2 linked regions of the Methylorubrum populi genome follow. The protein of the gene in region 1 interacts with the protein of each later gene in a pairwise test. Links are inferred from orthologs where the notes say so. Each region holds a gene or a part of one and is shown in the gene's direction. Other genes may lie near its edges.

The links.
Region 2: the proteins of MPPM_RS04475 (region 1) and groL interact in binary tests that used the Escherichia coli proteins (3 or more experiments, as listed by UniProt). The link is inferred for Methylorubrum populi from one-to-one orthologs.

What each region holds. Positions count from the first base shown.
Region 1 is NZ_AP014809.1:956,463-970,746, forward strand. The notes cover bases 9,488-12,223. They hold MPPM_RS04475 (ABC transporter ATP-binding protein), read left to right. Parts: upstream 9,488-10,305; coding sequence 10,306-11,142; downstream 11,143-12,223. Other genes in these bases: MPPM_RS04470 (ABC transporter permease), read left to right, coding at 9,488-10,271; MPPM_RS04480 (MlaD family protein), read left to right, coding at 11,226-12,223. Also shown: MPPM_RS04415 (TIGR03862 family flavoprotein), read right to left, coding at 1-1,179; MPPM_RS04420 (TerC family protein), read left to right, coding at 1,494-2,519; MPPM_RS04425 (hypothetical protein), read left to right, coding at 2,662-2,961; MPPM_RS04430 (type 1 glutamine amidotransferase domain-containing protein), read right to left, coding at 3,064-3,642; MPPM_RS04435 (hypothetical protein), read left to right, coding at 3,829-4,050; MPPM_RS04440 (hypothetical protein), read right to left, coding at 4,396-4,785; MPPM_RS04445 (cold-shock protein), read left to right, coding at 5,120-5,329; MPPM_RS04450 (AsnC family transcriptional regulator), read left to right, coding at 5,524-5,751; MPPM_RS04455 (DUF1489 family protein), read right to left, coding at 5,828-6,268; MPPM_RS04460 (hypothetical protein), read right to left, coding at 6,369-7,571; MPPM_RS04465 (MFS transporter), read left to right, coding at 7,737-8,942; more of MPPM_RS04470, read left to right, coding at 9,126-9,487; more of MPPM_RS04480, read left to right, coding at 12,224-12,308; MPPM_RS04485 (ABC-type transport auxiliary lipoprotein family protein), read left to right, coding at 12,429-13,040; MPPM_RS04490 (inositol monophosphatase family protein), read right to left, coding at 13,275-14,093. UniProt on the Escherichia coli protein: Part of the ABC transporter complex MlaFEDB, which is involved in a phospholipid transport pathway that maintains lipid asymmetry in the outer membrane by retrograde trafficking of phospholipids from the outer membrane to the inner membrane.
Region 2 is NZ_AP014809.1:5,586,954-5,601,349, reverse strand. Bases 5,573-8,420 are described here. They hold groL (chaperonin GroEL), read left to right. Parts: upstream 5,573-6,100; coding sequence 6,101-7,741; downstream 7,742-8,420. Other genes in these bases: MPPM_RS26040 (hypothetical protein), read right to left, coding at 8,341-8,420; groES (co-chaperone GroES), read left to right, coding at 5,723-6,013. Also shown: MPPM_RS26080 (inorganic phosphate transporter), read left to right, coding at 1-844; glycolate oxidase subunit GlcE, read right to left, coding at 857-2,047; MPPM_RS26070 (lipopolysaccharide biosynthesis protein), read right to left, coding at 2,146-3,606; MPPM_RS26065 (MarC family protein), read left to right, coding at 3,819-4,460; MPPM_RS26060 (magnesium transporter CorA family protein), read right to left, coding at 4,504-5,508; more of MPPM_RS26040, read right to left, coding at 8,421-8,874; MPPM_RS26035 (AAA family ATPase), read right to left, coding at 8,864-9,763; MPPM_RS26030 (MAPEG family protein), read left to right, coding at 10,069-10,467; MPPM_RS26025 (adenylate/guanylate cyclase domain-containing protein), read right to left, coding at 10,474-11,541; MPPM_RS26020 (transglycosylase domain-containing protein), read right to left, coding at 11,829-14,009.

The sequences.
Region 1 (14,284 bases):
CCGGCCGCTGGCGAAGGCAGCCTGGAGCAGGTAGCCGCCCGTCGGCGCCTCCCAGTCGAGCATCTCGCCGGCCACGAAGAGGCCGGGCCGCGCCCGCAGCATGAAGTGCGCGTCGAGTTCGGCGAAGGCGACGCCGCCGGCGGTCGAGATCGCCCGCGCGATCGGAGCCGGCGCGACGAGCCGCAGGGGCGCGGCCTTGATCGCCGCCGCCAGCGCCTTCGCCTCCGCCGGCAGGGCGTTGGCGTGCGCCTCGCGCAGCAGGCCGATGGCGGCCGGGCTGAGCGAAGCCGCCTTGCGCAGACGGGTGGAAAGGCTTTCGCCGGACCGGCTTCGGACGAGACGCGCCGTCAGCGCCGCCGCGTCGAGATCCGGGCGGAGGTCGAGGCTGAGCTCGGCGGCGCCGTCGCGCTCGACCGCCTCGCGGATCGGCCGCGACAATGCGTAGATCACGCCGCCCTCAAGGCCGTCCGCCGTGGCGACGGCTTCGCCGCGCGCGCTCGCCTCGCCGATGCGCGCGGCGAGGCGCTTGAGCGGCTCGCCGGCGAAGCGCTGCGCGAAATGCGCCGACCACGCGACGCGGAAGCCGACATTGGCGGGTTTGAGCGGCGCGACGCTCACGCCGTTCCGCTCCAGCAGCGGAACCCAGGCTCCGTCCGATCCGAGCCGCGGCCAGCTCGCGCCGCCGAGCGCGAGCACGGTCGCCCGCGGCCGGACGGTCCGCGGGCCGTCCGGCGTCTCAAAGGTGAGCGCGCCCTCCTCCAGGCCGACGAGCCGGTGCCGGGTGCGGATCGCGACGCCGAGCGCTTCGAGACGGGCGAGCCAGGCGCGCAGCAGCGGCGAGGCCTTGAAGCTCTCCGGAAAGACCCGGCCGCTCGATCCGACAAAAGTCTTCTGGCCCAGCCCCTCGCACCATGCCCGGAGGGCCTCCGGCGGATAGTCCGCGACAGCGGCCGGCAGGCGCGGGTCGACCGGGGCATAGCGCGCCAGGAAGTCCGGCAGCGGCTCGGAATGGGTCAGATTGAGCCCGCCGCGCCCGGCGATGAGCAGCTTGCGGCCGACCGACGGCATGCGCTCGTAGACCGTGACGTGCCGCCCCGCCTCGGCGAGCCGCTCCGCCGCCGCGAGCCCCGCCGGCCCGCCGCCGACGATGGCGATTCCGTTCTCTCGATCCGCTTCCATGATCCGCGGCAGGGCCCCGTGCGGCCGGCGCTGTCAAGCGGCACAGGCCGGAAAAGCGGCAACTCGCTGTGCGGGTGAAGAGCCGGGATGAAAATCGCGCTGCCCTTGATTCGACGCGATCTCCTCTCTAACTGCGCGGCATCGGCTGCGGGCCCCTCTGGCGGAACGCGCACCGTACCCCTCGCGACGCCCCCGGTTTTCCGGTGAGGCCCACCGTCCGCCGGCTCGGCGGCCCGTTCGGGAGGGATGCGGCAGACGCCTCCGCGATGTCGGAGCCGATGCTCTCCCGAAAGTGAAGCATCCGGTCCCGCGCGATGATGATGGAATTTCTCACCCACGAGTGGCTCGGCAAGCCCGTCTGGATGTGGCTCGGCTTCCACGCCCTGGTGGCCGGCCTGCTGGCCTTCGATCTCGGCCTGCTCCACCGCGACAAGAACCATGAGATCGGCGTGAAGGAGAGCCTGCTCCTCACGGCCTTCTACTTCACCCTCGGTCTCGCCTTCGGCGGCTGGATCTGGTGGATGCTCGGGTTCGACCCGGCCCAGGAATACGTGACCGGCCTCGTGATCGAGAAGTCGTTGTCGATGGACAACGTCTTCGTGATCGCGGTGATCCTCACCTCGCTCGGTGTGCCGCGGGCGGCGCAGCACCGGGTGCTGGTCTGGGGCATCCTCGCCGCGGTGCTGCTGCGCGGCCTGATGATCGGGCTGGGCTCGGCCCTGGTCCAGCAGGCGCACTGGGTGCTCTCGATCTTCGCCGCCTTCCTGATCTACGTCGGCCTCAAGATGCTCTTCTCCAAGGAGGAGGAGGAGCAGGATGTGCGGAACAGCGCCTCGATGCGCCTCCTCAAGAAGTGGGTGCGCGTCACCGAGAAGCCGGAGGGCCAGCACTTCATCGTCCGCAGGCCGGACCCGAAGACGGGCAAGACCGTGCGCTGGCTGACGCCGCTCGCCGTGGCCCTGGTGCTCGTCAACATCGCGGACGTGATCTTCGCCGTCGACAGCGTGCCGGCGATCTTCGCGATCACGACCGACCCGTTCATCGTCTACACCTCGAACATCTTCGCCATTCTGGGCCTGCGCGCGCTCTACTTCGCACTCGCCGCGATGGTGGACCGCTTCGCCTACCTGAAGACGGCGCTCGCCCTCATCCTGCTCTTCATCGGCGCCAAGATCGTGGTCGCCGACACGCTCGAACTCGTGCACCTGCCGCCGTGGGTCTCGCTCGTCGTCACCCTGGTCCTGCTCACTCTCGGCGTCGTCTACAGCCTGTGGCGCACCCGCAAGGCGGCCGAGCCGGAGAACCAGAAGCCTCCGGCGGAGATCGCGCATCGGACCTGAGGCCGCGACGGCCCGCGCGAGCGGGCCTTCCCGATCCGGCACGCTTCGCCGGCTGGGGGCCGGACGGTTCGTTCACGATCTTGCGTGATGATGCCGGCAGGCCGGGGAACCGGCCGCGTTCCCAGCGTTTTCGGGCCCGACCATGCGGCGTTTCCTGACCGGCGGCATCAAGGCGATCCTGGCCATCGCCGTCCTCTCCACCGCCGCCCATTGGGCGATGCGCGTCCAGCGCGAGCCCGCCTCGCCGGCCCTGCCGGTGGCGGCGCTCGCCGATCCGGTCACCACCGGCTCGATCGCCCCGCGAAAGGGCGAACGCCCGTCCCCGGAAGCGGCGGTCGTGCCGGCGAGCCTCGGCGGGCTCGACCAGGACCACCTCGCCAAGCTGATGGCCGGCGCCGCCTCGGAGCGGCCCAAGCTGCAGAAGGCCGTCGCCAAGCGCTGATGCGCGGCACCGGGCATCGACCCGGCGCGGATCAAGCACGAAAAAGCCGCCGGCCCGAAGGCCGGCGGCCTTGTCGTTCAAGGGAACAGGCGAAGAGCCCGATCAGGCGGCGAGCTGGCGCGGCTCGTGGCGGCCCTCCTTCACCTCCTCGACGATCTTGGCGCAGAAGGCTTCGAGGTCGCCGGGATTGCGGCTGGTGACGATGCCGCCGTCGGTCACGACCTCCTTGTCCTGCCAGTTTCCGCCCGCGTTGATCACGTCGGTCTTGATCGAGGCGAACGAGGTCAGCGTGCGCCCCTTGACCGCCCCGGCCTCGATCAGCAGCCAGGGGCCGTGGCAGATCGCGGCCACCACCTTGCCGGAGGTGAGGAAGGCGCGCACCACCTCCAGCGCCTTCGGTTCGAGGCGCAGCTTGTCCGGGTTGATCTGCCCGCCCGGCAGGACGAGGGCGTCGTAATCGGCCGGGTTCACGCTCTCGAGGTCGAGATCGACCGGCACGTTCTTGCCCCAGTCGGTCTTGTCCCAGCCGCGGATCGTGTCCTTCGACTGGCGCGATTGCGGGCTGGCCACGGTGACCTTGGCACCGGCCTCCTTCAGCTTGGCCTGCGGTACCGTCAGCTCGCTCTCCTCGAAACCGTCGGTGGCGACGATGAGGATCTTGGCCTCGCGGATATCGGGCATGGCGTCGTCTCCGTTCGTGTCGGGAATTGCCGGGCCAACCGGCCGCTCGGAGTGAGGTTCCGACCGCGGCGATCGCGTCGCACCCGGGCAGGCGACGAGGTGGCAGAGAGAGGAAGGAGGAACGGAACCGGATCAGGAGGCATGTGTTGGACCGCCATTCCCCGAAACGAACGAAGGAGGCGGTCCATGGCCAATCCCGGCATCCCGACCCCCGAACCCACCCCCGGCGGACAGATCCCCGGCGATCTCCCGCCGCCCCCGCAGCCCGACGACCAGCCGGATATCGGTCCGACCGGCCCGCGCACGCCCTACCCGGTCGATGATCCGAACATCGACGAGCCGCGTGGCCCCGGTTCCGAGCCGGATTACCTGCCTGGCGGGCCGACCGATCCCGGGATCCGGCTCTGATTCGAGGCGCATCGCGTCCCGCTCATGCGAGAGCGGGACGCGGCCATCCGATATTACATTTGCGTCACAGCGTTCTAACGCCGCGGGATACTTCCGACCCTGATTCCTTACACGTTTGTGTCGAGACGCAGCCTTCTCAACAACCTCTGCCGGCGCACGCAGAGGCGGTGAGGGATTCATTGTCATGGTCAGGCAAGAATTGGCCGCGTGCGCAAGCATCATGCGCCGACGCCGGGGCAGGCCGGAGGTTTGACTCGACGATGCCGAGGAAGCCGGCCGGCTCTGGCAGGATCAGAACGAGCCGGCCGAGGGGACGGACGTGTGTGAGCGTAGGCCCCGCGGTCCTCAATGACCGCCGTGCGAGGTTCTCACGTCCCGCGGCGCGGCCAGGATCTCGCTGAGGCTGGAGGCCACGTGGCGGGCCTCCTCGTCGGTCAGGCGGAGCTGGAACGGCGGCAGGGCGCCGGCCTGGAGAGCCACCACGGCCTGACCCTGCTCGTCGGTGCCGACCTCGATGGCCGAGGAGGTCACGTCGAGCATGGCGACCTCCTCGTCGCCGTTCTCGTCGGGCAGATCGACCTCGCCGTCATCGTCGATGGCGGTGAGGAGTTGGCCGACGGCGCGCACGAGGGCGCGGGCGGCGCGAGCGTCCATGACCACCGCCGTTGATTGGTCGTCCTTCTGGAACGAAAGCTGGATGTTCGCGCCTTCGAGGGAAACCGAGATACCCGCCATGAACCGCCTGACTGAACTGCCTTGAGGGCGGTCCGGTAACCGCCTGGATTGACGTTCATATATGCACCGGCCCCGGGCTTTGTCACAGGGTGGCGGAGGCGGTACTCCGCGTTCCGATCCGGGGCTCCGCGCGAGGCGCCGCGCCGATGGAATCGCATTCTGCCTTGTTAAGGCCGCAACGGCGGCCTACATACAGTCCTGACGGGCGCGGCGAGGCGAAAGGCTTCGATTGATCCGCACATCGCCCGTCATCCCGCAAAATCGGCGGACGCTGCCACGTGCTCGCTTCGAGCAGATGCTTGCGCTTGGCGTGTGAAGAACGAAGGAACTATTCGTGGATACTGGGACTGTTAAGTGGTTCAACGAGACCAAGGGCTACGGCTTCATCCAGCCGGATAACGGCGGCAAGGACGTGTTCGTCCACATCTCCGCCGTCGAGCGGGCCGGCCTGCGCAACCTCGTCGAGGGCCAGAAGATTTCCTACGAGGTTCTGACCGACAAGCGCAGCGGCAAGGACGCGGCCGGCAACCTCCAGGCGGTCTAATCCGCCTCGGGGCCGGTGCAGAACCGGCCCGACCGTGCCGTCTGACCAACGAAGCGGCACCCACCGGCAACGGGGTCCCCGGAACGCGTTTCAGGGGCACCTCACGGCGGGCGCCGCCGACACCTCAAAACAACCAGAAACGACGCCGGCCACGCCGAACTGATGGCGCGGGATCCGGCGAGAAAGAAAAAGCAATGACGTTCGAGTTCCGGCGCCATCAGGGCGCCATATCGCCGGTGACCAACGCGGCGACCTTTCGGGTGGGCAGCCTGGTCGACACGCAGGCGCGCAGCGCGCAGGCCGACCTCAGCCACCTCATCGACCCTTCCTACGAGTATCACTCCCCGCGCGAACTGCGCTGGCACCTCGCCGACCGCCTCGGGATCACCCCGGCCGCCGTGCGACTGAAGGAAGCGGCCTGACCGAACCGGCCTCGCACCCTCCGGAGCGGGGCCATCCCGGCTGTCCTGCCGAAGCGCGACAGCCTCGACGATTTCCTCAGATCAATCCGAGCGCGACCAGCTCGCGCCGCAGGCTCTCGGGCATCTCGGCGACTTCGCCGGCACTGGCCCGGTCGAGGTCGGCCGGCGCATCGCGGGCCTCGAGATAGCGCCAGCCCTGGAACGGGCGGCAGGGACGCGGCGAGACCGGCGTCACCGCCGGATCGAGCACGAGACGGCATCGATCGATCCCATCGCTTCCCGTGACCTGCTCGATGGCACGGATCGACTGGCGGCAGGTCAACGTCCCCTTCATCACCCAGTAGATCGAGCCGCCCCCGGCGATGGCCTGTGCCCGCTTGGGGAACATGCGGGTGACATGCGCCGTCACCGGCTCCTGGCCGAGGCGCAAGGCCTCCGCCCGATTATGGGCGATCCGCGCCTCCAGCTCCTCGATCGAGGCGGGACCGACGCACAGCTTCAGAAGATGCAGGGCCATAACGCGGGCCCGTATACGCCATCCGCCCGAAAAAGGGCCGCCGGTTTTCCGGGCGGTCGATGCGGCATGACGCACCGCATCGGTTCGATCCGCCGCGCCGTCACGCGAAGAGCGCGATCTTCTCCTCGATGCTCAGCGTGTCGAGATCGGGGAAGGCCAGGGCGAGGTCGTCCTCGGCGCCCTCTTCGAAGTCGGCAACGACCAGGGGCTGGGCCGCCGGCATGGTCGGGTCGGGTTCAGCCGGAACGGCGGGCTCGGCCGTCGGATCGGTCGCCTCGACTATCTCGGCATCCGCAGTCTCCGCAGGGATGTCAAACGGGGACTCGTGCTCCACCGCCTCGGGCACAGCCTCGATCGGCGCCGGATCCAGAAGTGCGGAGACGCTCTCCGGAGCCGGTTCGGCCGCAGCATCCGCTTCGACCGGCTCCAGAGTCAGCATCTCGGGGGATGTGGGTTCGGCCGGAACCTCCTCGGCGACGTGCAGGACGGGCGCCACCGCTTCGGCGCCAATCGATACCTCGTCGAGCGAAGGCTCGGCCGTCTCGCGGCTCTCCGGCACGAAGGCGAGATCGTCGTCGAGGATCACCGCCGGCAGCGGCGGCAGGGTCGTCCTGACCGGGGCGGACGCCCCCTCCATGTCGAGGAAGCGATCGACGTCGCTCTGATCGAGGGCGGCGGCCGCTTCGGCATGGTTCTGCGGGTCGAGAGAGGGTACCACGTCGTCGGGATTGCCCCAGATCCCGATCATCGAGGCGATGCGGTTCTCGAGGTAGCGCAGGGTGTGAACCACGCGACTCGTGCGCTGCGCCGTGAGATCCTGAAACGAGCAGGCGGTGTAGATCTGCGTGGCGTGCCGATCGAGGGCATCGCACAGCTCGGAATCGGCGCCGGTCTCGCGCAGGGTCCAGGCGGCTTCCTGCACTTCCTCGGCGGCGCTCAGGATGTCGGAGGTCGCCCGCTCGGTGGCGCGCACGATCGCGTCGAGGGCCTCCGAGGCGACGGTGAGGCGGCTCTCGCCCTGCTCGGGCGCGGAGAGGGCGGCCACCTCGACGCGGGTCCGGGCGATGGCATCGGCCATCTCCATGAGATCGCCGCGGAAGCGCCCGACATCGTCCGGCCGGTCCGTCGTGACGACGTTCTCGATGCGCCGGATCGCGTCCAGCAGCACCTCGGTGTCGGCGTTGCGGTTGCGGCGGGCGTATTCGGTGAGAAACCACCGGCCCCGCTCGGTTTCCCGGACGGCATCCTCGATGGCATCGTATTGCGACGCGTCCAGCGGCGTCAGGGAACGGGAACTCGACATCACACCCCGCACAGACTCGGCCCCACCGCGAGGCGTGCCGCGACCATTGACGGTCGGGACAAGATTGACAGGCGCGCTTTAACGTCGGCTTACGCTTCCTCGCACTTCGCCCCGCCGCGCGAAGTTTTCTGCAGATCAAGGGGCGGCCCGTTGCGCCGCGATCCCGTGACAATCACCTCACCGACCGCCGAGCCCGATCCGATCCGGCTCGGCCTCCTCTACGCCGTGGTCTTTGTCGAGATCGGCATCGCCATGCCGTTCATGCCCGTCTGGCTCGGCGCGCTCGGTCTCGATGCCGGGCTGATCGGCCTGCTGCTCGCCCTGCCGATCGCGACGAAGGTCATGGCGACGCGCCCGCTGATGGGGCTGATCGACCGCGGCGTGCGCCCGCGCACGCTGCTCGTCGCGGGCAGCCTCACCCTCGCACTGAGCTACGCCCTGATGCCGGCGGCCGCCGCGCTTGCGGCGGCGCTGCTCGGCGTGCTGATCGTCGTGAACGCGGTGGCCCAGGCCCCGCTGGTGCCGAGCATCGATTACCTGACGCTGGCCGCCGCCCGCCGCTCGAAGCGGATCGACTATGCCCGCATCCGCCTGTGCGGCTCGGTCGCCTTCCTCGCCGCGAACCTCGCGGGCGGCGCGCTTCTCGGCCTGCTGGGCGACCGGGCGGCGGTGCCGCTGCTGCTCACCGGGCTTGCGCTTGTGGCGACTGCGGTCGCGGCGTCCGGCCGGGAGGCCGCCCCGGCCGTCGCGCCGCTTCCCGAGAGGGGCGTCTCCCCGCCCCTGCCGCGGGTTCTCTGGCTCTCCATCGCCGCGGCGGCGCTGATCCAGGCGAGTCACGCGGCGATCTACGCCTTCGGCAGCCTCGACTGGGCCCGCCACGGGGTCTCGGCTCCCTGGATCGGCGCGCTCTGGGCGATCGGCGTCGCGGCGGAGATCGCGCTGTTCGCCTTCGTCGGTCGCTGGCCGGCGCGCTGGCGCAGCCCGTTCCGCCTGCTCGGCCTCGGCGCGGGCGCCGCCCTGCTGCGGGCCCTGGGTCTCGGCCTCGCGGACGGCGAGATCGCCCTGCTCATGCCGCTCCAGATGCTGCACGGCCTGACCTTCGGCGCGACCCATCTCGGCGTCATGGCGGCGGTGTCCGGCTTCGCCCCGGAGGGCGCCCGGGGCCGGGCGCAGGGCACGGTCGGCGCCTCGACCGCCCTGGTCTCGGCCCTGGCGACGCTGGCCTGCGGCGCGGTCTACCGCTCGTTCGGCGGCCCCTCGACCTTCCTGATGATGGCGCCGCTGGCGCTCGCCGGCCTCGGCCTCGTCGTTCTGGCGCAACGCATCCATGATCCCGGCCGATTTGGCAGCACCTCCACCCATAAGGTATAGGCGACGCTTCCCCAGCGATCCCGAGAACGGGATCCCGAAGGGATCACCCCTTTGGCGGGAAATCGGGGCAGCGCCCCGAGGACGACTCCAGTCGGCCGCGACGTCGAATCCGACAGATCGGATTCGACGCATCTTGGTAAGAATTTCGTTTCAGGATTTTCGGAGCGGAAGCGGGAGCGGCGCGTGCGGATCGCAGACGGCTCAAGCACCTTGGAGACGGCCGGCGCCGACCTCGATGCGGGCGGCCGCGTGGTCCTGCACGGCCGCTGGACGGCGGATCAGGGCCCGGCGGTGGAGCGTGCATCGGCGCAGATCGCGGCGCAGGGACGATCCCAACCGGTGCTGGTGGATCTGAGCGGGCTGGCGCGTCTCGACACGCTCGGCGCCTGGGTGCTGGAGCGCACCCGCGCCGAGATCGAGGCGGCGGGCGGGCGGCTGGCCTATGCCGGCGCCCGGCCCGAGCACCGCATCCTGCTCGGCGAGATGGGCCTGCGCGAGCCGGAGCCAGCTCCGCGGGACACGCGCAACCCGCTGGTGCGCCTCCTCGACGGCACCGGCCGGCGCGTCGCGCGGGGCGGCAACGAGATCCTGTCCGGGATCGCCTTCCTCGGTGAGGTGGTCGCCGCCGGCGGCCGGGTCGCGCGCCGGCCGCAGACCTTCCGCATGGCGGCCCTCGTCAACCAGCTCGAACAGGTGGCGCTTCGCGGCGTGCCGATCATCGTGCTGATCTCCTTCCTCGTCGGCGGCATCGTCGCGCAGCAGGGCATCTTCCAGCTCCAGCGCTTCGGCGCGCAGAGCTTCGTCGTGAACCTGATCGGCCTGCTGATCCTGCGCGAGCTCGGGGTGCTGCTCACCTCGATCATGGTGGCGGGCCGCTCCGGCTCGGCCTTCACCGCCGAGATCGGCTCGATGCGGATGCGCGAGGAGGTCGATGCCCTGCGCGTCATGGGCCTCGACCCGATCGAGATCCTGATCCTGCCGCGCATCCTCGCCCTGGTGATCGGCCTGCCGATCCTGGCCTTCCTCGGCTCGCTCGCGGCGCTGGCGGGCGGCGGTCTGACCGCGGCGATCTATGGCGGGATGACCGTCGATGCCTTCCTGGCACGGCTCCAGGCGGCGGTATCGTTCCACCATTTCGCCGTCGGATTGATCAAGGCGCCGTTCATGGCGCTGACCATCGGGATCATCGCGACGATCGAGGGATTCGCGGTCGAGGGCTCGGCGGAATCGCTCGGGCGCCACGTCACCGCCTCAGTCGTCAAGTCAATCTTCATGGTGATCGTGCTGGATGGGCTGTTCGCGGTCTTCTTCGCAGCGATCGATTTCTAGCATCATGCGGGCAGACGACATCCGGACCGATCCCTTGACCACGCCTCACCTTTCCTCGGCGGCGCCGGATTCCGGCCAGAGCGACGCAATTATCCGCGTGCGCGATCTCGTCGTCGGCTTCGGCCACCGTACGGTGATGAAGGGGCTCGATCTCGACATCCGCCGCGGCGAGATCCTGGGTTTTGTCGGCCCCTCGGGCCAGGGCAAGTCGGTGCTGACGCGGACCATCCTCGGGTTGGTGCCGAAGCGCTCCGGCACGATCGAGATCTTCGGTGAGAACGTGGACGGCCTCACCGTCGCCCGGCGCCGCCAGCTCGAGCAGCGCTGGGGCGTGCTGTTCCAGCAGGGCGCGCTGTTCTCGGGTCTCACCGTCAAGCAGAACATCCAGATGCCGATGCGCGAGCATCTGAAGCTCTCCGAGCGGCTGCTCGACGAGTTCGCCCGGCTCAAGATCGAGATGGTCGGCCTCAAGCCGGATGCGGCCGACAAGTACCCCTCGGAACTCTCGGGCGGCATGATCAAGCGCGCGGCGCTCGCCCGCTCGTTGGCGCTCGACCCGGAAATCCTGTTCCTCGACGAGCCGACCTCGGGCCTCGACCCGATCGGCGCGGGCGAGTTCGACGACCTCGTCTCGACCCTCAAGAGGACCCTGGGTCTCACCGTCTTCATGGTGACGCACGACCTCGATAGCCTCTACACCGCCTGCGACCGCATCGCGGCGCTCGGCGACGGCCGGATCATCGCGCAGGGCACCATCGAGGAGATGCTGGCGAGCGACCACCCCTGGCTGCGCTCCTACTTCCACGGCAAGCGCGCCCGCGCGCTGGCCACGCCGGCTCGACCCGCGCAGCCGGACTATGCCCATGCCTGATCGTCTGCGTGAGCGCGGGATGATCGCCTCCGGTGCGGTTGCGCACCGCTTCACCCCCTCGGATCGGGATTAGAGCTGAGCCGATGGAGACTCGCGCAAACTACGTGCTGATCGGCGCCTTCACCATCGGCGTCGTCCTGGCGGCCTTCGGCTTCGTGTTCTGGCTCCAGGGCGGATCGCGGGGACAGGCGACCCAGGCGCTCCGCATCGTGTTCTCCGGTTCGGTCGGCGGACTCGCCAAGGGCTCGACCGTGTCGTTCAACGGCATCAAGGTCGGCGAGGCGCTCGACGTGCGCCTGCTGCCGCAGGATCCGCGCCGGGTCGTCGCGGTAGTGCAGGTCGATCCCTCGACGCCCTTGCGCGCCGACACCCGCGCGCGGCTCGATTCCGCGATGCTGACCGGCGTCTCGCAGATCGCGCTGTCGGGCGGCAGCGCCGACGCGCCGGCCCTCACGCCGGGCTCGGGCGACAAGATGCCGACGATCTTCGCCGATTCGAGCGACATCCAGGACATGATGGCCGCCGCCAAGCAGATCGCGCAGCGGGCCGACGACGTGCTCCAGCGCCTCGACAAGGTGGTGGCCGGCAACGAGGGCGCGATCAACCGCACGCTCGCCAATGTCGAGTCGTTCTCGAAGACGCTGGCCGAGGCCGGCCCCTCGATCGCCGGGCTCGTCAAGGCGGTGGACGGCCAGCGCCTGAACCGGGTGATCGAGAACGCCGACACCTTCTCGACGGCGCTGGCCAATTCGAGCCCCGACATCGAGGCCGGGCTCCACGATGCCCGCGCGCTCGCGGCCAAGCTCAGCGCCTCCGCCGACCGGATCGACGGCGTGCTGAAGGGCGCCGAGGGCTTCCTCGGCTCCGCCTCGGGCCAGCAGGGCGCGGGCACCTTCGCCGAGATCCGCGAGGCGGCGATCTCCGTGCGCGACGCCGGCCGGGCGTTCCGGGCGCTCTCGGAGAACCTCGACAAGCGCACCGCCAACATCTCGACGAGCTTCAACCGGCTGTCCGGCACGAGCCGCCGCGAGGTCGAGGCCCTGTCGACCGATGGCCAGCGCACGCTCAACACCCTCAGCCGCGCCGCCCGCAGCCTGGAGCGCGACCCTTCGCAGGTCATCTTCGGCGGCAAGCCGTCGTTGCCAGAATACAACGGTGGCCGCTGAGCGACCCGGATTCCGGACGATGTGTCGGCACGCACGGCGCAGCTTGAGCGTTGGCGTATGCTCTCGTGTGCTAGAGGGGAGATCAATCTCCCCGACAGCGAACGGACGGTGCCCGAGCGTATGACGCGTCTTCCTCTCTCGCCTGCCCCTCCCCGTCGGCTCCTGCGGACGGTCGTCCTGCTCGCACCGCTCGCGCTCCTCGGCGGCTGCGGCGGCGGCGCGACGCCGCTCACCTTCGACCTCGCGGCCCTGCCGGGTCAGGCGCGGCCCGGCAGTGCTGCGCGCTCCATCGTCGTATCCGAGCCCGTCGGCCTGCAGCCGATGGAGGCCGACCGCATCATCGTGCGCGAACCCGGCGGCTCCCTGTCCTTCCTCGGCGGCGGCCAGTGGGCCGACCGCCTGCCTCGCCTGATCCAGACGCGGGTGATCCAGAGCCTGGAGAATACCGGCCGGCTGCGCTCAGTCTCGCGGCCCGGCGACAAGGTGCCGTCGGACTACCAGCTCGTCAGCGAGATCCGTGAGTTCGACATCAATTCCGGGACCGGCGAGGCCGTGGTGGACCTCTCGGCCAAGCTGATCGCCGAGGGCAGCGGCCGGGTCGTCAACGCCCGCGTCTTCACCGCCCGCGTGCCGGTGGCCAAGGTCGATCCCCAGAGCGCCGCCGCCGGCCTCGACGCGGCGCTGAGCCAGGTCCTCGGCGATCTCGTGCGTTGGGTGAATTCGGGCCGGTAAGAGCCCGTGGCTTCCCGACTGATCCGGTTTCCGGCTGAAGCGTTCGTTCCGGCTTCACCACCGTCATTCCGGGGCGCCGCAGGCAAACCCGGAACCCGTCACTGGCCTCGACGGAGGTCATGCCTCTCGCATCACAGGTGGATCCCAGGTTCCCGCTTCGCGGCCCCGGGATGACGGAGGAGATCGGCAGCGATCGACCGGCCGACGCGTCGCCGGTCTTCGCCGACTCAGCGATCAGGCCTCCAAGGCCGCCAGCGCGGGTTCGCGCAGGGCGAGCGGCACGGCGATCAGCTCGCCGTGGCGGGGCTCCGGACGGTTGTAGACCGCCGGTCGGCCCTGAAGGTCGCAGACGACGCCGCCCGCCTCCCGGACGATCAGGTCCGCGCCGGCGAGGTCCCAATCCCGCGCATCCCGTGACACGAGGCCGAGATCGATCCGGCCCTCGGCCACCCGTGCGAGCCGCAGGGCCAAGGACGGCACCCGCTCGATCACCGCAACCGTGGGCCGGTGTCCGAGCCGGGCCGCGCCGTCGAGCAGACGATCCTGAAACGGCTTCGGCCCGGTGACGCGCGCGCCCTCCAGCCGGTCCTGCGGCGCGACGCGGATCGGCGTTCCGTTGAGGGTCGCCCCCTCGCCCGCCACCGCCTCGTAGAAATGATCCGTCGCCGGAGCGAAGACGCCGCCGATCACCGGCTCCCCCCGCGACAACAGGGCCACCGCGATCGACCAGTCCGGATGCCCGGAGAGGAAGGCACGGGTGCCGTCGATCGGATCGACGATCCAGACGAGGTCGTGCCCGAGCCGCACCGGATCGTCGCTGGTCTCCTCCGAGAGCCAGGCTGCCCGCGGCTCGATCTGCGACAGGCGGACCTTGAGAAAGGCGTCCACGGCGACGTCGGCCTCGGTGACCGGCGAGCCGCCGGCCTTCGACCAGACCCGCGCCGTCGTGTGCGCGCCTGTCCGGAAGGAGGGCAGCGCGAGCGCGGCGGCCTCCCGCATCGCGTCGTGCAGCACGGGCCGCAGCGCCGCGAAAGAGGATGTCGTCTGGGTCATGGATCCGGTCGGAGCCGTTCGTGCGAGGCCGGCCTCATGCCGTTTGAACGGCGCCGACGCCCCTTCGTTCTAGGGCATCGATCGGAAAAGTGGCCACCGGTTTTCGGAAACGCAGCGATGCAAGTCCGGCTGCGCCACTTCCGAGACGATCCGACGCAGTGCCGCTACGGCCCCGGCCTCGCACCAGGGTT
Region 2 (14,396 bases), 4.6 Mb from region 1 along the record:
CGGCGTGTCCTTCGCCCATGGCGGCAATGACGGGCAGAAGGGCATGGGCCTGATCATGCTGATCCTGATCGGTGCCGCGCCCACCGCCTACGCGCTCAACCGCACGATGTCGGAAGCCTCGACGCCGGGCTTCGTTCAGCTCTCCGAGCGCGCCCGGACGGTTTTCCAGAAGCGGGCGGAGACGGCCGCGCTGCCGAGCCCGGCCGCGGCCCGCACACAGATCACCGAGGCCGCGGGCAAGAAGGACCTCGACCATCCGGAGGTCTATGCGGCCCTGGCCGCCCTTTCGAACGACATCGCCACGCAGGTGAAGGCGTACGGGGCGATCCGTCATGTCCCGGCTGAGGCGACGCCGAACCTGCGCAACGACATGTACCTTGCCTCCGACGCCATCCACAGCCTGACGAAGCGCGAGGGCCTCTTCGCTGGTGCCGAGGCGGAGACGCTGAAGGCCTACGAGGCAAGCCTGAACGACGGCACCCGCTACATCCCGACCTGGGTGAAGGTGTCGGTCGCCCTCGCGCTCGGTCTCGGCACCATGGTCGGCTGGAAGCGCATCGTCGTCACCGTCGGCAGCCGCATCGGCAAGAAGCACCTGACCTACGCGCAGGGCGCGTCCGCCGAGATCACCGCGGCCGGCACCATCGGCTTGGCGGAGGCCTACGGCCTGCCCGTGTCGACCACCCACATCCTGTCGAGCGGCGTCGCCGGCACCATGGCCGCCAACGGTTCTGGCCTGCAATGGGCCACCGTGCGCAACCTCGCCGCCGCGTGGCTCTTGACCCTGCCGGCGGCGATTGCCCTGGCCGGGCTCCTCTATGCCGGATTGCGGTTCGTGTTCTGACGCGGCCTCCGGTCAGACACCCGCATACATCCGGCCGGGGTTGAAGATGCCGGCCGGATCGTGCGCGGCCTTGATACCGGCGGTGATCCGCATCAGCGGCTCGGGCAGCGGATCGAAAACGGGCACGGCCGCCCGCAGCGTCTCCGGCGCCCGCACCAGCGTCGCGTGGCCGCTGCCGGCCGCCTTCACCGCACCTCGGATCGCCGCGGCGCCGGCATCGTCGACAGGGTCGGTGGCGAGCCAGATCAGGCCGCCGCCCCAATCGTAGAACCAGCGAGCGGCGCGCGCGGCCCCGATCGCCGCGGCGACCGCCGGCCCGCGCATCGGGGCGGTGGAGATGCGCCAGATCGCGGCCTCCCGCGGCTCGGCGAGCGGAGTCGCGTCGCGCACGGCCCGCCAGAGCGCGGCGCTGTCCTCGCCCTCGACGACGCGTGCATCGCCGAAGCGGCGCAGGAGGCGGCGCAGCTCGCCGAGACGGTAGCTCACCGACTTCGCGAAGCCCTCGACGCGCATCAAGGTGCGCGGCTCGGGACCGCCGACACCTCCGGGCAGATGGGCGGCGCCGGTCAGCTCGAACGGCGAGCCGAGGGCGGCGGCGAGCGCCTCGACGGCCGCCGCGTCGGCGAGGCCCGGCAGGATCAGGGTCGCGACCTGCTCCTGCACCGGCAGCACCTTGAAGGTCACCTCCGTCAGCAGGCCGAGCGTGCCCCACGACCCGGCCATCAGCTTCACGAGGTCGAGACCGGTGACGTTCTTCATCACCCGTCCGCCGGACTTGATCGGCTGGCCGCGGCCGTTGACGAAGCGCACGCCGATCAGGCTGTCGCGGGCCGCACCCGCATTGATGCGGCGGGGCCCGGAATTGTTGGCCGCCGCCACCGCGCCGAAGGTCGGCTCGCCAGTCGAGCCGAGGAGCGGGCGGTGATCCATCGGCTCGAAGGGCAGCATCTGCCCACGCTCGGCCAGCAGCGCCTCCACCTCGGCGAGCGGCGTGCCGGCGCGGGCGGCGACCACCATCTCGGCCGGCTCGTAGAGGGTGATGCCGGTGAGCCCGGTCGCGGAGAGCGTCGCCTCGTCTTGGGGCGGACGGCCGAACGTCGCCTTGGTGCCGCCGCCGACGAGCCGCAGCGGTTCCGAGCGGCCCGCAGCCTGCGCGACGATGGCGGCCGCCTCCTGCTCGCTGGCCGGCGCGTATGAGGTCATCGTTTCCGTCCCGTGGGGTTTCTTATGGTCGTTTCGCAAGAATGTCCGGACTCAAACCCCGATCGGACGAGCCTGGCAAGACGGGCTTCATACACGCCTCAACGGGCCGGCGCGGGGAGCCGTTTCGGAAAACGCTCCCGCGCCACCGTGCGCAGCCCCGCAATGTCGAGAAACCAGACGAGCGGGCCGTAGACCAACACCCCGACCACGACGCAGACCGGCAGCGCCAGCGCCGGCTCCAGGCCTCGGAACGGCAGGATGCCCAGGACCATCGCGAGGCAGGCGGCCGCGGTCAGGGCGATGTCGCGAGTGGGCAGGCGCAGGCGCTCGGTCCCGGTCAGCGCCCGCAGGCCGAGCACCACGACCGCTGCGGCGAGACCCAGGGTCTGCGCGACGGCGACGCCCTGCGGTCCGATCCATCGCGGCAGGAGGACGAGACCGAGACCGTTGACGGCCAGGCCGGCCATGGCGGCGGAGACGACCGGGCCGGTCCGGCGCCGGATCTGGAAAACGGGGTTGAGCGCGAAGTTCATGATCGAGAGGCACAACAGCCCCGGGATCAGCAGGTCGGTATAGTCGGCGAACGGACCGCGGAACTCCTCCGGCACGATCAGCGCCTGCAGGGCCGGCGTCACCGCCCAGTAGCCGGCGGCGCAGGGCAGGAGAAGAGCCACCACGATGGCGATGTTGCGCGAGACCTGGGTCTCGGCGGCTTCGCGGCCGTGATGCTCCTCCGCCTGCACGGCGATCTGGAACAGCAGCAGGTCGAGCGCCGCGCCGAGCGTCGAGAAGGCCCGCGAGCCGAGATCGGCGGCGAGGGCGAAGTAGCCGGCCTCGGCAAAGCCCGCGGTCCCGGCGATGGCGGCGCGGTTGAGGAAGGGCATGAGCTGGTAGACCGCATTGGCGGCGATCAGGGGCAGGGCATAGGCCGCGAACAGGCGCAGGGTCTCCCGTATCCGTTCGCGGGGCAGGGCGGAGGCCTGGCCGAGCGCCTTGTCGCCGAGGACCTTGCGCATCGGGATCACTGCCAGGAACTGGCTCGTTCCGCCCGCGATCAGCACCCAGACCGGCTGCGGAAACAGCCACGCCGTGCCCGCCATCAGCACGAAGGCCAGGACGTTCTTCCACACCACGAGCCGGAGATAGGCGCCGCCGATGAAGCGGGCGCGGGCAAGCGCCGCGTGGTAGTCGAACAACCCGATGCCGATCGCCGCGACCATGGTGCCGGCCGTCATCACCAGCCGGCCCTGGGGGGTCGGATCGACAGCGATCCCGAGGCCGGCGCAGAGAGCGGCGGCGGCGAACAGCGCGAGCGCGACGGCGCCGTAGCCCCGGTCGAGCCCGCGCCGGATCCACGGCTCGGCCTCGCGCACCCGCGCCGAGTAGAACCGCGTCGCTGAGAGCCGCAGCCACTCGAACAGGAGCGTGTTGAGCACGACCGCACCGGCCGTGGCCAGGGCGAAGCGGCCGAAATCGGCCGGCCCCAGCATCCGGGCGATAGCGATGCCGAGGACGAAGTTGAGCCCGGCATTGAGGACGAAGGCGGCGATGACGGCCATGGGACGGGATACGCTGCTCGCTCAGCCTGGAGCCTGTCGGCGAAATTCGCAGCTAGCCGCCAACAAAGCCTGAATTGTGGGGCGATCGCGCCACCACCGTTCCGGTCCGCATGCGGACCGAGGCTTGCCGCGCCCCGCCGCGGCGTGCGCGGCGGCAACGGGTCGAAGCCCGAACCATGCTATGAGCCCGCGGCCCGAAGCCGAGACTCGCGATGTCTGTCGATCTGCCCTTCATCACGAAGGTGTTCGCCGCGCTGTTCGCCATCATGAACCCGATCGCGAACGTGCCGGTCTTCCTCTCCCTCACCGAGGGCGCCTCCGATGCGGTGCGGCGGCGGGTTGCCGTCACCGCATCGGTCGGGACCACGATCGGCTGCTTCGTCTCGCTGGTGGGCGGGCAGGCCGTCCTGGATGCCTTCGGGCTCAGCGTCGACGATTTCCGCTTGGCGGGCGGGCTGATCGTCCTGACGATCGCGCTCTCCATGCTGCAGGGCTCGTCGAGCCGAACGCATGAGCGCGATCCCAAGGAGAAGCAGGAGGCGATCGATGCGCAGAGCGTCGCCATCTATCCTCTGACAATCCCCCTGCTCGTCGGTCCGGGGACGATCGCCACGCTCATCGTGTTCGGGCACACCGCCGAGACCCAGGGGAAGTGGCTGGACGTCGCGATCGGCCTCGGCGGCTTTCTCGTCCTCCTGGCCGTCGCGCTGCTCTCCGCCCCCTGGCTCGGCCGCCACCTGTCGGCGACGGCAACGGCGATCACGCGCCGCCTGATGGGCATGATCCTGGCCGCCGTCGCGATGGAGATGATCGTGACGAGCCTGCGAAACCTGTTCCCCGGCCTCAGCCAATGAGGCGCAGGATGCCTCCCCGACGCGGGCGTCCCATGACGGGGTGCTACAGCCAGCCCCGCCTGCGGAAGTACAGCAGCGGCGCGATCGCCGAGATCACGATCAGCGCGAGACCGTAGGGGTAGCCGTAAACCCAATCGAGTTCAGGCATGTGCTTGAAGTTCATGCCGTAGATCGAGGCGACCAGCGTCGGCGGCACGCCGACCACCGACACGACGGTGAGGACGCGGAAGGCGTTGTTCTGCTCGATGTTGATGAGCCCGAGCGTGGCGTCGAGCAGGAACTGGACGGTCTCGGAGAGCCGTGTCTCGAACTCGTCGATCGAGGCGATGTCGCCCGCCAGGGTGTCGAAGCGGGGCAGGTCGCCCTCGCCGAGCCCCTGTTGGCACTCGCTCTTGGCGAAGGCGATGATGCGCCCGAGCCCGAGCAGGCTGGCACGGACCTTGGCCAGCGACTTGCCGTGACGCCCGACCGAGCGCAGCAGGCGGCGCAACGCCAGGTCGCGGCGCTTGGGAGCGGTGGTATCGCCCTTCCGCGCACCGGGGCGCGCACCGGCATCGAAGTCGAAGATGCGGGTGGACAGGCTGTCGAGGTCGGCCGACATCTCCTCCAGCAGGTCGGCGAGGTTGTCGACCAGTTCCTCGACGACGAGCAGGAACATCCGCGTGCTGGTGCTGCCGTCGCCATCCCCGTCATCCACACGCTTGCGCACTGCCGCGAAGGCCCGCATCTCGTGGAAGCGCACCGTGACGAGGTGATCGGCGGTCAGCAGGAAGCCCAGCGGCTTCAGGCTGAAATCCGAGCGGTCGAAGGTCACCATCGGCGTCGAGAGCGAGAGGCCGTCGCGGTTGCGGCGCAGGCGGCTCGACGATTCCACCTCGCTGAGCGCGGCGCGCGACGGGATGCGGATGCCGGTTTTCCGCTCCACCTGCGCCGCCTCTTCCGCGGTCGGATCGTTCAGATCGATCCAGAGAGCGTGATCGGGCAGGCTCGCGCCGCCCGCCGCGCCGCCGTGCTCGACCGCACCGTTGGCCCCGTGCAGGCTCATCATGGGGAGAGATCGTCCCTCTCGCGCGGGATGCGCGGATAAATTCCTGCAGAAACGCCGCAGCGGCGAAGAAGCTGCGCCTTGACTCGAAATCGGCCGGCGCCTATCTCGCGACCGTCGTTAGCACTCACGTGTTTAGAGTGCTAACAATCAGGTGGAGCGCGGTCGCCCCGGCCGCATCAAGACCAACCGCCATTTCGAAGCAAGAGGGCAGCTCATGAAGTTCCGTCCGCTGCACGACCGCGTCGTCGTCCGTCGCATCGAGAGCGAAGAGAAGACGAAGGGCGGCATCATCATCCCGGATACCGCCAAGGAGAAGCCGCAGGAGGGCGAGATCGTCGCCGTCGGCCCCGGCGCCCGCGACGAGCAGGGCCGCGTCAACGCCCTCGACGTGAAGGTCGGTGACCGCGTGCTGTTCGGCAAGTGGTCCGGCACCGAGGTCAAGATCGACGGCCAGGATCTCCTCATCATGAAGGAATCCGACATCATGGGCGTCGTCGCCGCCTAAGGCAGCCGCCCTTATCCACCGCCCTTCGAGGCCGCGTCTCGCAGGCTTCAGGGCTTTCCGACACTCTCATCTGAGGCAGGTACTCACATGGCAGCGAAAGACGTTCGTTTCTCCGCCGACGCTCGCGACAAGATGCTGCGCGGCGTCGACATCCTCGCGGATGCCGTCAAGGTCACCCTCGGCCCCAAGGGCCGCAACGTCGTCATCGAGAAGAGCTTCGGCGCGCCCCGTATCACCAAGGACGGTGTGACGGTCGCCAAGGAGATCGAGCTCGCCGACAAGTTCGAGAACATGGGCGCCCAGATGGTGCGCGAAGTGGCCTCGAAGACCAACGACATCGCCGGTGACGGCACCACCACCGCCACCGTGCTGGCCCAGGCGATCGTCCGCGAGGGCGCCAAGTTCGTCGCCGCCGGCATCAACCCGATGGACCTGAAGCGCGGCATCGACCTCGCGACCCAGGCCGCCGTGAAGGACATCACCGCCCGCGCCAAGAAGGTCGCCTCCTCCGAAGAGGTCGCCCAGGTCGGCACGATCTCCGCCAACGGCGACAAGGAGATCGGCGAGATGATCGCCCACGCCATGCAGAAGGTGGGCAACGAGGGCGTCATCACCGTCGAGGAGGCCAAGACGGCCGAGACCGAGCTCGACGTCGTCGAGGGCATGCAGTTCGACCGCGGCTACCTCTCCCCGTACTTCGTCACGAACGCGGAGAAGATGGTCGCCGAGCTCGAGGATCCCTACATCCTCATCCACGAGAAGAAGCTCTCCTCGCTGCAGCCGATGCTGCCGGTGCTCGAGGCCGTGGTGCAGACCGGCAAGCCGCTGCTCATCATCGCCGAGGACATCGAGGGCGAGGCGCTCGCCACGCTCGTCGTGAACAAGCTGCGCGGCGGCCTGAAGGTCGCGGCGGTGAAGGCTCCGGGCTTCGGCGATCGCCGCAAGGCGATGCTCGAGGACATCGCGATCCTCACCAAGGGCCAGACCATTTCCGAGGATCTCGGCATCAAGCTCGAGAACGTCGCCCTGCCGATGCTCGGCCGCGCCAAGCGCGTCCGCATCGAGAAGGAGAACACCACGATCATCGACGGTCTCGGCGAGAAGGCCGACATCGAGGCCCGCGTCGGCCAGATCAAGGCGCAGATCGAGGAGACCACCTCGGACTACGACCGTGAGAAGCTCCAGGAGCGTCTCGCCAAGCTCGCGGGCGGCGTCGCGGTGATCCGCGTCGGCGGCGCGACCGAGGTCGAGGTCAAGGAGAAGAAGGACCGCGTGGACGACGCGCTCAACGCCACCCGCGCCGCGGTGGAAGAGGGCATCGTCCCCGGCGGCGGCACGGCTCTGCTCCGCGCCAAGAAGGCGGTCGCCGAGCTGAAGTCCGACGTTCCGGATGTCCAGGCCGGCATCAAGATCGTGCTCAAGGCGCTTGAGGCCCCGATCCGTCAGATCGCCCAGAACGCGGGCGTCGAGGGTTCGATCGTCGTCGGCAAGATCACCGACAACACGGGCTCCGAGACCTACGGCTTCAACGCCCAGACCGAAGAGTACGTCGACATGATCCAGTCGGGCATCGTCGACCCGGCCAAGGTCGTGCGCACCGCCCTCCAGGACGCGGCCTCCGTCGCCGGCCTGCTGGTGACCACGGAAGCCATGGTCGCCGACGCGCCGAAGAAGGACAGCCCGGCCCCGGCGATGCCCGGCGGTGGCATGGGCGGCATGGACTTCTAAGTCCACGCACCCGATCGAAGACGGAGAAGGGGTCGCCGCGAGGCGGCCCCTTTCTCTTTGACTTGCCCTAAGATTACGGAGCGGCCTGCCGGCTGTGAGCGGCCCCTCCCCAAGAAATGCAGACGAACTGTATCCTATGCGATAGCCGCCGACCCCGTGTCTGGGCAGCCTCGCCTCATCAAGGGTCTGATGTCTGCAAACGCCGTGACGGATCGTACACCTGCCCCATCCCCTCCCTACATTCATATCCGCGAGGAAATGCTCGGCCTGATGCGGGCACTGACGGAGGGAATGCGGATCGATAGCCTGATGGCCGATCAACTCTCTCAGATTTCCGATCGGGCCCGGCTCTGCGGAGAGCTGGAAATGGCCGACGGACTCCTCGACGTGACGCGCCAGCACCGGGTGGCGGTGCTGGAGGGACAGGGCCGGCTCGCCGCCCTCGAAGCCCGTTACGCGGTCTTGTTCCCCGACGAGTCGTAGAGCGCCGCGGGCATCGGTTCGACAGGAGGCAACGGCCGTCGGAAAAGCCATCCAGGAACGAAGCGCGACAGCCGGGCGGCGGCGACGGTGCGCACCCCGATCACGCGGAAACCCTCTCAGCCCTTCTTTTTCTTGCCCTTCCGCTCCTTCGAATCCTTGTCCTTGCCCTTCTTCTCGCGGCCTTCCTTGGCGGCCGGCGCGTCGTGGTCCTTGCCGTCCCACACCGCAGCGAAGGGGCGGCTGGCCAGCGCGCGCTCCGGAAGCGGCTCGGCGGCGCGGGCCTTCGCCGCCGCGTCCTCGACCCGGGTCTCGCCCTTTCGGAACGGTGCGTCACCGGCGGCGAGGGCGGAGAGGCGGTGGCGATGCCAACCCGGTGTCGCAGTCTTCAGCGAGGGGTGGTGTGGGTCGAGACGGGTCACAAGTCCCTTCACCTCCGCCTCGGACATGCCGTCGGCGATCAGGGCGAAGCTCTCGTTGCCCAGGATCTCACGGATCATGCGCAGCGATGCCACCCGCAGACCCCGCGCCTTGAGCTGCTTCACGACGAGGGTGCGGGCGGCCCTGGGAATCTCGGAGCGGATGTCGGGAAACGCTTCCGGGGCGGAGGCCATCGCCTGCAACACCGCGTAGCCATCGACATCAAGGGCCATGGAGGATTTCCTTCACTTCCGCGACGAGCGGAATCAGCACGTTGGGGACATGGGCGCCGTACTTGGCGGAGAAGGTCGGCGGCGCACCGTCGGCGGGAACCAGCGCGTCGGCCAGTGCAGCCGCCTGGGGAATGCGGGTCTCCAGCAGATGGAAGCCGGCATCCTCGGCCCGCGCTTCCGTCTGGAGCCGGGCCAGGGTGCGCTGATGCTGTCGGACCTGAGCCTGGAAGCGGGTGACGAGAACGTAAGGTGCGCTCCTCGGGGCGATGTGGCTCGCCTGCCGGCCGGAGCGCCGCCAGATCGTCTCGACGAAGGCGTTCAGACCGTAGGTCGAGAGGAAATCGGGGATCGAGGTGACGAGCACGAGGTCGGCGGCCCGCACCGCCACCTCGGTCATCGGCGAGATCCCCGGCGCGCAATCGAAGAAGATGTAGTCGTACTTCTCGGCAAGCGGCGCGAAATCCTCCTGGAAGATCGACCACAGCTTCTCGTCGATGGCGTGCATCGAGAACTTCCGCTCGGTCAGCTCGTAGAGGATCTCCCGTTCGACGAGGCGCAGGTGCGGGCCCGAGGGCAGCAGGGAGAGTGAGAGCGGCGCGTTCTTGTGGACGGTCAGGCTGACGCCGGGCTGGATCCGGGCGGAGAGATCCGGCCTATGGCGGGTGATGAGCTTGAGCGCGAGATAAGCCTCCAGGGTGCGCCCGCGGACGATCATCTCGCCGAGCAGCCTGTCGCCCGCGAGGCAGACCGATACGCTCGCCTGCGGATCGAGATCGACCACGAGCACCCGCGCCCCGTCGGCCGCCAGCGCCTCGGCAAGCATGACCACGGTGGTGGTCTTGCCGACCCCGCCCTTCATGTTCGCCACCGCGATCAGCTTGCCGCCCACCGAGATCCCCTCACAAACGATCCCCACCTCCGGACCCGCTCCGTCCGCAAGCCGAGCCGTTCGACGGCACTCTAGCGCATCGAACCTTGTCGGTGGCCGACTGCGCCTTTCGGCAGAGTGCTGACTGTCACCCGGCGGCTGGCCCGCCAGCGGCGGAGCGCGAGGGCCGATCCGCGACCGCCGCGGACCGGATACGCTATCGTGATCGCGGACATGGGCGGAACACGGCGCGCATAATCCTATTTTGCGAAGCGCCCACGACATCCGCCCTCCGGCGGAGCCCCTTCGACCCGAGGTTCTTCGCTGTGATTTTCCCGACCACCACGGCCTTCTACGGCGCGATCCTGGGCCTGATCTATGCCGGCCTGTCCGGCTGGGTGATCGGCGGCCGGCTCACCGGCAGCGTCCTGTTCGGCAACGGCGGGCAGGACACCCTGCAGCGCCGCATCCGCTCGCACGGCAACTTTCAGGAATACGTGCCGCTCACCGTGCTGCTGATTGCGCTCTACGAGGCGGGCGGCGGCTCCCATGCCTGGGTCAAGGGCCTGCTGATCGTGCTCGTGATCGCGCGCATCCTGCACCCAATCGGAATGTTCGCGCCGACCAACTCGCCCCGGCAGTTCGCCTGCCGCGGCGGCGGCATCCTCGCGACCATCGCCGTCATGACGATCGCCGCGATCCTGCTGCTCCTGCGCGCCGGCTGATCGCCGCTACGGCGCGGCGGCGATGCGCGGTGCCGGGTCTCGCGCGAGCGGCGTCGCCCCCTTGCGTTCGAGCGTCGCGACGGAGAGCGGCTGACCGCGCCCGCGTAGGGAATGCGTGCCGAGCGGCCTGACGATGACCCCCTCGGGCAGCCGCGGCAGCCGCTTCAGAAGATCCTCGGAGATCAGGGTATCGACGCCGAGCGGGCGGCACAGGGCCTCGACGCGGGCCACCACGTTCACGGCATCGCCGAAATAGGCGATCTTGTGCCGGTCCACTCCGACTTCCGCGGTGATCACCCGGCCGCCATGCAGGCCTGCACGCAGCCGCGGAACCGTGCCGAAACGCGCCTCCCACGCTTCGGCCTCCGCCTCGATCCGCTCGCGCACGGCGAACAGGCACTCGACGCAGCGCGCATCCTTCAGACCGCGCTCCATCGGCCAGGTGATCATGGCGAGGTCGCCGATATAGTCGTCGGTCGAGCCGTAGAACCGGCGCACGGGCTCGGCGAGGGTGGCGAAGACGGCGCTGAGATATTCCTGCGCCCGCAGATCGCCATGGGTTTCGGCGAAGGCGGTGGACCCGACGACGTCGAGGAACAGGAAGATGCGCTCCTCCTCAACCGGACGGTGGTAGCGCCCGACGAGGAAGTTGATGAAGACCTCGCCGCCGATCAGATCACGCATGCGGATGACGAAGACGAGCAGCGCCGAGACGGCGAGCGCGTAGGCCAGCACCCGCGGCGTGGTGCGCACCGCCTCCTCCAGACTGTCGCCGGTCAGACCGAGCAGCCAGACGACGAAGCCGCCGAGGGCGTTCCCGACGACGATCATCGCAACGTAGGAGAGTTCTGCCGCCACGACGTACAGCCCGGCGGGCAGGCGGCGGATGCGCGACTGGACGCCGGCCAGCAGCACGCCCCGGTCGAAGGCCAGCGCCGAGATACCGACGCACAGGCCGTAGGTGAAGCCCGCCAGGGGGGTCGCGCCACCGGCGAAGATGACGTTGTAGAGCAGCCCCGCCCCGCCCGAGGCGAGGAGGATGAGGAGCCAGAACCAGCGATGGTGCGGCAGCATCAGTTCGGGCTCCGGCAGCCGTCGGAGGAAGTGCCCGGCCCGTCCACGGCGGCCCAGAGGCCATGCGTGACACGGTCGAGCAGGCGGGTCGACACGGGGGCTCCTTCCGTCGCCGATCAGGAGGTAGGGGAAAACCTCTGATCCTCTTCGGGCTGCCGAAGGCTCATGCCTGCAACGTGGCGCGAATGTGGCGCATGGCCGCGTATAGCGCCTCGGCTGGGCCAGAATTTTTTCGAGCCCGTGACGCGACGCAAGGGATTAGGCGCCCTCCGGGAAGGCGAGAAAGCCTATTCGCCGACCCCGAACAACTTTTCGAGAAAGTTCCGGTCGTCCCGGCTCGGCCCCCGCTCCCGGCCGACGGGGCGCGGGGGAAGGGCGGAGGCGGTCTGCTCCGGTTCGCCGAGCAATGCGCCGATCAGGCCGCCGGGGCCGGAGTCGCGCTCGGGCGGCGCCTCGGGCCGCGGCGCGCGCCAGCGGTTGAGGCCCGGCAGGCCCACGGGCTTCTCGCCCTTGAGCGCCGTGGTCATGTAGGCCTTCCAGATGTCGACCGGCAGGCTGCCGCCCGAGGCCCGCTTCGTCGGCTCGCCGTCGTCGTTGCCGAGCCAGACTCCCGTCACCAGCGTAGCCGAGTAGCCGACGAACCACGCGTCGCGGAATTCCTGGCTGGTGCCGGTCTTGCCGGCCAGTTCCCAGCCGGCAATGTCGGCCTTCTTCGCCGTGCCCATGGTGAAGACGTCGTGCATCATGGCGTTCATCATGCCGACGGCGTTGGGATCGATCACGCGGCCGAGCCCGCCCTCACCGCGCTTGTAGAGCACCTTGCCGGCGGCGCTCTTGATGCTGGCGATGACGTAGGGGATCACGCCGGTGCCGCCGTTGGCGAAGGCGCAGTAGGCGCCCACGAGTTCGAGCGGCGTCACCTCGGAGGTGCCGAGCGCGATCGAGCCGTTGGCCTGGAGCGGAGACGAGATGCCGAGCCGCTGGGCAGTCTGCACCACCGCCTTCGGACCAACCTCCTGGCCGAGCTTCACCGCCACCGTGTTGAGCGAGAGCGCCAGCGCCTCGCGCAGGGAAACCGGGCCGCGGTAATTGTGCGAGTAGTTCTCCGGCGCCCAGTTACCGATGCGCACGGGGGCGTCGTCGCGGATCGTGTCGGGGGTCAGGCCGCGATCGACCGCGGCGAGGTAGACGAAGGGCTTGAAGGCCGAGCCCGGCTGGCGCTTGGCGGTGGTGGCGCGGTTGAACTGGCTCTGCGCGTAGTCGCGCCCGCCGACGAGGGCGCGGATCGCCCCGTCCGGCCGCATCGAGACGAGCGCGCCCTGGGCGACGTTGTAGCGGGTGCCCTTGCCGTTGAGTTCGTCGGTGAGCGCCTTCTCGCCGGCCGCCTGCATGCCTGCATCCACGGTTGTGGCGACGACGATGTCCTCGTCGAATTTTGGCAGGAAGTCGTCGAGCACGTCCATCACGAGGTCGGCGACGTAGTTCTGCGAGCCGCCGCCGCGAGTCGAGGCCGGCCGCGCGGGCTGTGCCAGCGCTACCTTCACGTCCGGGCTCTTGGCAAAGCCCAACTCCTCCATAGCCGCGAGCACCTGGGCCGCGCGGGCCTGGGCCGCCTTCAGGTTGCGGTTGGGCGCGAGCCGCGAGGGCGCCTGCACGAGGCCGCCGAGCATGGCGGCCTCCGCCAGGGTCACGTTCTTGGCGGGCTTGCCGAAGTAGCGCTGTGCCGCCGCCTCGACGCCGTAGGCGCCGGCGCCGAAATAGACCCGGTTCAGGTAGAGTTCGAGGATCTCGTCCTTGGTGTATTTGTGCTCCAGCCACAGCGCCAGGATCGCCTCCTGGATCTTTCGCGAGGCGGAGCGCTCGGGCGTCAGGAACAGGTTCTTGGCGAGCTGCTGCGTCAGGGTCGAGCCGCCCTGCGCCACGCCGCGCCGGGTCAGGTTCTGCGCGATCGCCCGGGCGACGCCGATCGGATCGATGCCGAAATGATCGTAGAAGCGGCGGTCCTCGATGGCGACGAAGGCGCGGGGCAGGTAGGGCGGCAATTCCTTGATCGAGACCACACGCCCGCCGGTCTCGCCGCGATTGGCGAGCAGGCTGCCGTCGCTGGCGAGGATCGCGATGTTGGGCGGTCGCTTCGGCACGGCAAGCTGATCGATCGGCGGCAGCTGCGACGCGTGGTAGGCGATGAGGCCGGCGAGCCCGATCACCGCCCAGATCCCGAGCACGACGCCGGCATAGACCAAACGGCCGAGCCAGGAGCGCCGCCGCGGCGGGCGCCGGCCACCGCCGCCGGACGCCTTGCGGGCGCGCCCCTTCGGGGCCGGCGCAGAGCGGCCGGCCGAACTGCGCTGTCCGCCCGCCGACCGGTCGTTGCGCGACAGGCGCACGTCGAGGCGGCCCGGCTCGCTCCCTTCGGGAATGTCGAAAGTGGGTTCGCTGCGTGGTTTGCGTCCGCGAGACTGCGCCATGCGTTCCATGCGTCCCGGGCTGCCGCTCGGTCCCCGAAGGATCATCCTCCGAGGATTGGGCGCCTCCCGCGACCGTGCTCCCCTTGTCGAACTTCCGGCACAGGCCGTCTTCGCCGGGCCGATCCCCTCGGACGGGGCCGCCGGTCCGTCCTGCGGCACGGCGGTTCGTCCCCTTGCGTCAGAGAGAGTAAATGCGGCGGGTTTAAGGGTTGTTAAGCCACCTGGAGCCCGCTGGGCCCGGCTTTACCGGATCTTCACGCGTGATCGTCTCGCGCGCGATCCAAGGGCCGGCGAAGAGCCGGCGAAGGGCTGGCGCGTCGCGGCAAGTGCCTTTATCGAAGGTCCCGCTCTCGCGGCGCCTGTGCCGGGAGCCGGACTGAACTGGAC